One region of the Listeria sp. MAN/IMW/UF464 genome, then DNA from elsewhere that is predicted to be linked to it. Evidence: riboswitches for the same ligand, from Rfam matches in the RefSeq annotation. Region 1 holds a riboswitch; each other region holds the start of a gene.
The links. A riboswitch is a leader RNA that binds a small molecule or an ion and turns the genes downstream of it on or off. The one in region 1 is predicted to bind S-adenosylmethionine.
Positions count from the first base shown of each region.

Region 2: linked by a shared signal. The riboswitch ahead of AC4PG0_RS06950 (MetQ/NlpA family ABC transporter substrate-binding protein) and the one ahead of AC4PG0_RS10305 (ABC transporter substrate-binding protein) in region 1 are both predicted to bind S-adenosylmethionine.
Region 3: linked by a shared signal. The riboswitch ahead of metE (5-methyltetrahydropteroyltriglutamate--homocysteine S-methyltransferase) and the one ahead of AC4PG0_RS10305 (ABC transporter substrate-binding protein) in region 1 are both predicted to bind S-adenosylmethionine.

Region 1 covers NZ_JBZWZP010000003.1:87,827-90,091, forward strand. Annotated here, with positions in the region: gene AC4PG0_RS10305 (ABC transporter substrate-binding protein) at 1-1,090, opposite strand, end outside; SAM riboswitch class I at 1,176-1,278, opposite strand; gene AC4PG0_RS10310 (GNAT family N-acetyltransferase) at 1,419-1,697, opposite strand; gene AC4PG0_RS10315 ((4Fe-4S)-binding protein) at 1,709-1,942, opposite strand; gene AC4PG0_RS10320 (IMP dehydrogenase) at 2,109-2,265, shown strand, end outside.
Region 2 covers NZ_JBZWZP010000001.1:1,360,991-1,363,255, forward strand. Annotated here, with positions in the region: gene AC4PG0_RS06945 (pyridoxal phosphate-dependent aminotransferase) at 1-574, opposite strand, end outside; SAM riboswitch class I at 727-846, shown strand; gene AC4PG0_RS06950 (MetQ/NlpA family ABC transporter substrate-binding protein) at 957-1,778, shown strand; gene AC4PG0_RS06955 (methionine ABC transporter ATP-binding protein) at 1,793-2,265, shown strand, end outside.
Region 3 covers NZ_JBZWZP010000001.1:2,550-4,814, reverse strand. Annotated here, with positions in the region: gene metE (5-methyltetrahydropteroyltriglutamate--homocysteine S-methyltransferase) at 1-1,174, opposite strand, end outside; SAM riboswitch class I at 1,281-1,387, opposite strand; gene AC4PG0_RS00115 (MFS transporter) at 1,482-2,265, opposite strand, start outside.

The sequences.
Region 1 (2,265 bases):
GTTTTTGGCTTGTATCAAAACCGCTTTCTTTTACTAATTTTTTCGCTTTGGCAATGTCTTGGTCGTATGTTTCTACTTTATCCGTGAAGTATTTCGTGTTTTCTGTTAGGAACGAAGAAGCTGGTTTTGCGTATTCATCTGAACCGTAAGCTGCATCAATGATTTCTTCACGGTCAAGCGCATAAGAAAGGGCTTGGCGAAGTTCTTTTGATTTAAGAGCTGGTTGGTTTTCGTTGAACGTTGCATAGCTTAAGCGGTTTTCCGGGTAAGTGATAATGTTTACCGCGCTCGCTTTTTCTACTTTTTTTCTATCAGAAGGTTGAATGGATTTTAAGTTAATTTCGCCATTTTGCAGTGCTAAATTAGCTGCGTTTTGGTCTTTTGTGATTCGGAAAGTAACTTTATCCAATTTTGGTTTGCCGTCAAAATAGTCGTTGAACCGTTCTAGGGAAACATATTCACCTGTTTTGTATTCAACAAATTTGTACGGACCTGAGCCGATTGGATTTTTGTTTTTATCACTTTTCTCGATGTTTTCTACCCCTTCAAAAATGTGTTTTGGAATTGGGAAGAATGTTTTAATTGTATTTTCAAAGGCTGGAGCAACAGTTGGTAAAGTGAATTTCACCGTTGTATCGTCCACTGCTTCTACTTTTACAGGTTTATCATCAAAAACAAAGTTGCCGCGGTTCGGGCTGTTTTGTTTTGTATCTAAAATAGAATTTACAGTAAATACTACGTCATCTGCAGTCAAAGGTTTGCCGTCATGCCAAGTTAAACCATCTTTTAGTTTCACAGTGTAAGTTAAGTTGTCGTCTGAAATATCTAAGCTTTTTGCAAGTGCCGGTTTCCCGTCAACTTCCCAAAATAGCGGTGCGTATACAGCTTGTTGAATCGTTAATGTTACACGATCAGAAGCGTAGTTCGGATTGATAACTTCTGGATCTCCAGTAACGCCGATAATTAGAGAGCCGCCGTCTTTCGCTTTGCCTGAACCGTTTGCTTTGTCTGAACTAGCGCCAGAGCCTCCGCAAGCCGTTAACACCAAGGCAAAAACTGAGATAACCGCTACTAATAAAAATTTCTTCATCTAACAAAAACTCCCCTCTTTAAGCGCTAAAAATAACGCTTCCTCTGTTTTTTGGTCAGAATCGAAGCGCCTCATTAAAAGCTACTACTTATCTGCCAGAATATTACTTCTGATCGGAATTAGCATAGAACTTGCGCTCCGCTGCCGGGTTTCACTGGGCCGATTCCCTCCACCACTCTGGATAAGAAATTGTAATACTATTATTCCTATAAGTTTACTGTGAATTAAAGATACACTGAAAAGAACCAGATGTCAAGAAGAGAAAACTGGATTTTTAAAATTTATTTTATAAAAAAATAGACTGGGATTTGTTCCCAGTCTACGCCTATTATTTATCGGCTTGTACTTCTTGATATTCTGGCTTCTTAGAAAACTCAGCTTTAGCGAACGGGCAAAGTGGAATAATTTTCTTTCCTTCTGTTTTTGCTTTCTCGACAGCGCGTTTCACAAGTTCTTGAGCTATTCCTTGACCACGAGCCGCATCATCCACCCCAGTATGGTCAATAATAAACATATCTTCCCCAGTTGGCACAAAAGTCACTTCACCAACCTCGACACCTTCATCATTTACCGCATAAATTCTATTTTCACCGTTTTTATATTCCATTTGTTATCCTCCTATTTCTCTATATACTGAAGCGCTCCACTTGGGCAAGTATGAATCACCCGTTTTGCCTCTTCTTTTGGTACGTTATCTGGCATAATCCATGGTTTTCTATCCAAATTAAAAAGTTCTGCGTTACCTTTTACACAATTACCGGAATGTGCGCAAATATTCGTATTAAAATAAATATCTACTTCTGCCCCGCGATACTTACGGTAGCCTTGTTCTAATAATGTTTCTTCTTCCATCTGATTACCTCCTTCGCCAAAGTTTCCTTACTCTTAGTATATTCCACTCATCTACTAAAAGAAAACGTCCCGAAAAAGCATCCCAGTCATTGACTTTCAAGCCAGTTATTGAAATAATAAAGATATTTTATAAGTATATTTAACAATAGAAGAAGGAGTGGAAATAATGGCATTTTATTTTGAAGAACCGTCCCGCACATTTAGTGAGTTTTTACTAGTTCCAGGCTACTCGTCCGCTGAATGTGTACCAACAAACGTTAGCTTAAAAACACCGATTGTAAAATTTAAAAAAGGGGAAGAATCTGCTATCACAATGAACATTC
Region 2 (2,265 bases), on a different contig from region 1:
CAACCGTTTCTTCAAAAAAGTGAGTCGTAGCAACCGCGCCAGTGGGGTTATTCGGATAATTTAAATACATCAACTCCGCTTTTTTTGCGATTTCTTCAGGAATTTTATTAAAATCTGGTAAAAAGTTATTTTCAGCAATAAGTGGCATTGTTTCGAACTGAACTTCTCCTAAAACTGCTCCTGATAAATAATCTGGGTAGCCCGGATCTGGTAAAAGCATTACATCACCTGGATCCATTAAACACATTGGCAGTTCAACAAGCCCTGTTTTCGTCCCAAATAAAATGACTACTTCTGTATTTGGATCAATGGTTACATTATATTCACGCGCATAAAAATCAGCCGCGGCTTGTTTAAGTTCCTGTTTTCCACGAAACAACGAATATTTATGATTGATTGGATTTTCTGAAGCTGCTTTCATTGCTTCCACGATATGCTTGGGTGTTGGCTGGTCTGGATTTCCTTGACCTAGATTAATCACGTCATAACCTTCTGCCACTTTCTTTCCCACTTTTTCTACAAGGCTAGAAAAAAATTGATCTGGTAAATTTTGCAAGCGTTTGGAAATTTTCATTTGGCACCCGTCCTTTTCAAGTTTCATTGATTAAAATAGTAAAGTTTTCTGAAGTATTTGTCCAGTATGATTTTTTTTAAACTTAAAAAAGCATTGACAAATTATCTTAAAATGCGTATATTTTTAACTAACAGGTTTTTCTAAAATATTTTCTCTTATCGAGAGCGGCAGAGGGACTGGCCCGATGAAGCCCGGCAACCTAACTTTATTTAAGCGTAAAGTGAAGGTGCTAATTCCAGCAAAATGGTGTATTCCGTTTTGGTAGATAAGAGGAGCTGGATATGTTCGACTTTCCACTTCTCTATTCTAAATAGAGAAGTTTTTTTATTGCTTTCATGAATAAATCTGGATAAATAATCAACATACTAGGGAGGAAAAAAAGATGAGAAAATTAACAAAAGGGTTAGGAATTTTACTTGCATCAAGCCTTATTCTAGGGTTAGCAGCATGTGGAGGCGGAAGTGACGATAAAGCCTTAAGCACAAAAGAAATCACCATTGGAACAACAGCAGGACCTCACCAACAAATCGCTGAAGAAGTTCAAAAATTAGCGAAAAAAGACGGCCTTGAAATCAAAATCAAAACTTTTGATGATTATAATACACCAAATACAGCTTTAAACGACGGTGACCTCGATGCGAATAACTACCAAACAATCCCGTTCTTAGAGCAACAAAAGAAAGATAAAGGCTACAAATTAGACGTTGCTTTTAAAACAGTAGCATTCCCAATGGGTGTTTACTCTAACGATATTAAAGACTTAAAAGACCTGAAAAAAGGCGACAAAATTGCCGTTCCAAACGATCCAAGTAACGAATACCGTGGTTTAAAACTATTTGAAGATGCTGGCATTATTAAATTAAAAGATGGCGTGGAAGAAAAAGCAACGAAAAAAGACATTGCTGAAAACCCACTTGACCTTGAAATCGTTGAACTGGAAGCTTCTCAAATCCCTGCACAATTAGATGAAGTTGCAGCAGCAGCTATTAATACTAACTTCGCAATGGGTGCTGGACTTTCTATTAATAAAGACGCAATTTACCATGAACCAACAAAAGACAATCCATATCCAAACGTATTTGTTATCCGTAGCGAAAACAAAGATGATGAAGTCGTTAAAACATTAGAAAAATACTACCATTCTGATGACGTAAAAGCATTTATTGAAAAAGAATTTAATGGGTCTGTAGTACCTGCATTCTAGGGAGTTGTTTTATTTTGATCGAATTACATCAAGTTTCAAAGTCATTTAACGTAAATGGAAAAACCGTAGAAGCCGTCAAAAATGTTTCTATTACAGTCGAAAAAGGAGAAATTTTCGGTGTCGTTGGTTACAGTGGCGCCGGAAAAAGTACCCTCGTTCGTTGCATCAACTTGCTTGAACGTCCTGATGCCGGCCAAGTTTTAATTGACGGGAAGAATTTGTCTACCCTCTCAAGTAAAGAACTTCGTGTCGCTCGTCGGAAAATTGGTATGATTTTCCAAGGATATAACTTACTTAAAACCGCAACTGTCTATGATAACATTGCCAAACCGTTAAAATTAGAAGGTGTTCCAAAAGACGAAATCGAGATTCGCGTAAATAAATACTTGTCGATTGTTGGCTTAGAGGATAAAAGAAACAATTATCCAAGTCAGCTTTCTGGCGGTCAAAAACAACGTGTTGCGATTGCTCGTGCTCTTGCGCATGA
Region 3 (2,265 bases), on a different contig from region 1:
GGCTTGATTCATTAAGCGCTTTTACAGCCTCACGAGCTTCATTTAGCTCAGCAGCCACACTTTCCGCACCTTCTGTTAAAGCTTTCGTTAAAATTGCAATTTCATCTAATTTTTGATCAGCAAATGATAAGCCGCCTAGAATCACTTCATCTAAATCAGGTTCGCTTAGTTTTGTTACTGGTACATGTAATAATGAATTCGATGGTTGGACAATCAATTTATCCTCCGCCACATAATGAGCGATGTCAGTAAGGAGTGCCAATTTCGCATCCAAATCACTGCGCCAAACATTTCGACCATCAATCACCCCAGCCGCTAAATATTTATTTTGCGGAAATCCGTGAGCTTTCAACGCTTTAATCGAATCGCCGTGATCATGAACAAAATCAATTCCAACCGCCGCAACTGGCAAATTAACAACCTCTTCATAATAATCCAAACTTTCAAAATAAGTTTGTAACTCTATTTTCAAGTTTGGTACAGCATCATGAAACGCTTTGTATACTTTTTCAAATAAAGCAATTTCTTTTTTATCAAAACTAGTTGCAAGATAAGGTTCGTCAATTTGAACCCACGTAGCACCAGCAGTTTCAAGCTCTTTCAAAATTTCAATATACGCTGGAATAAATTTATCTAATAATATTTCAAAGCTTTCTGCATCGCTACCTTTTCCAAGTTTTAAATAAGTAACTGGACCAACTAGTACTGGCTTCCCTTCAATCCCAAGCTCGTTTTTCGCTTCTTCGTAGTAGTAAAGCGCCCGGTTATCTAATACTTTAGGATCAGCTTCAGCAAGTTCTGGCACGATGTAGTGATAGTTAGTATTGAACCATTTAGTCATTTCAGAAGCAACCGCGTCACTCTTACCACGCGCAATATCAAAATATGTATTTAGCGAAACCTTCCCACCATCATGTTGAAAGCGTTTTGGAATAATCCCAAATGTAACGCTCGTATCTAGCACTTGATCATAAAAACTAAAGTCACCAACTGGAATCAAATCAATTCCTTTATCTTGTTGTTTCTTTAGCGCATGTAATCTTAGAGCTTTTGTTTCCGCCAATAATTCCTCTTCTGAAATCGCACCATTCCAAAACTTTTCTAGCGCACGTTTCCATTCACGTTTCTCCCCAAGTCTCGGATACCCCAAGTTTGAACTAATCGCCTTTACCATACCTATCACCTTATCCTCTCAATTTTTTGCCAATAAAAAACCTCCCTAGAGAACTAGAGAGGTTTGGAAGTTTCGATACACAAATACAGTGAAACTTTTTAAGTCTCTCTTATCTCTCGAAGCATCACACTTCGCAGGATTTAGCACCTTTTCAACGAATTGAAAGGTTGCTGGGTTTCAACGGGCCAGTCCCTCTACCACTCATAATAAGAGTAATTTATTTAGTTTTTTTAATCACTTAAATTGGATTGAAATCATCATACCACTTGCAACTAAAAACTGTCAATCATTAAATTTTTATTTTCTTTCAATGTGCTTCCTTCCGTCCTCCCAAAGCTAATAATAAACAGCCTAGCAAAAGGATTCCAGCGACCACAAAATAAAATATTTGATTTCCAAAAATCCCTATCATCATCCCCGTTGCACTCGGACCAATAATACTCCCTAAACTAAAGAACATTCCTACCAAAATATTTCCAGCCGGAAGTAGTTCAAGCGGCGTCAAATCAGTCATATAAGATAACCCTAGTGAATAAAGCGAGCCTAGCAATATCCCCAAAATAAAGAAAAATATCACAAAGAAAATAGGTATCTTAACAAACGCTGTTAATACAAAAACCACAGCCCCTGCTCCAGTCAAAAGCGGTAACATTTTATCCCGACCAAATTTATCACTAATAATCCCAATCGGCACTTGAAAAATAATCGTCCCAACTGAAAAAGAAGAAATAATCATCGCAATCATCATTGTATCAAGCCCGTCTCGCAACCCTACAACTGGAAATGTCGCATTAAGTCCGGTTTCAAGAATCCCATACAAAAACGGTGGAATCATCGCAACCCAAGCCATCTTAAATACGCCCGAAAAGCGTTTTATACTTCCCCAAAAAGAAATTTTCCGAATAACAGCCTTTTCTCCCACGAAATCATTTCGAATAAACCAAACAAGACTCCAAGCAATCAATACTAAAATACCTGACAAGAAGAAAGGCAAGTTTGCATTTACTTTTGCCAAATTCACCAACTGTGGCCCAATCGCAAATCCTACAGAGAAAAACAAGCCATAAATAGCCATATTTCGACCACGCTTA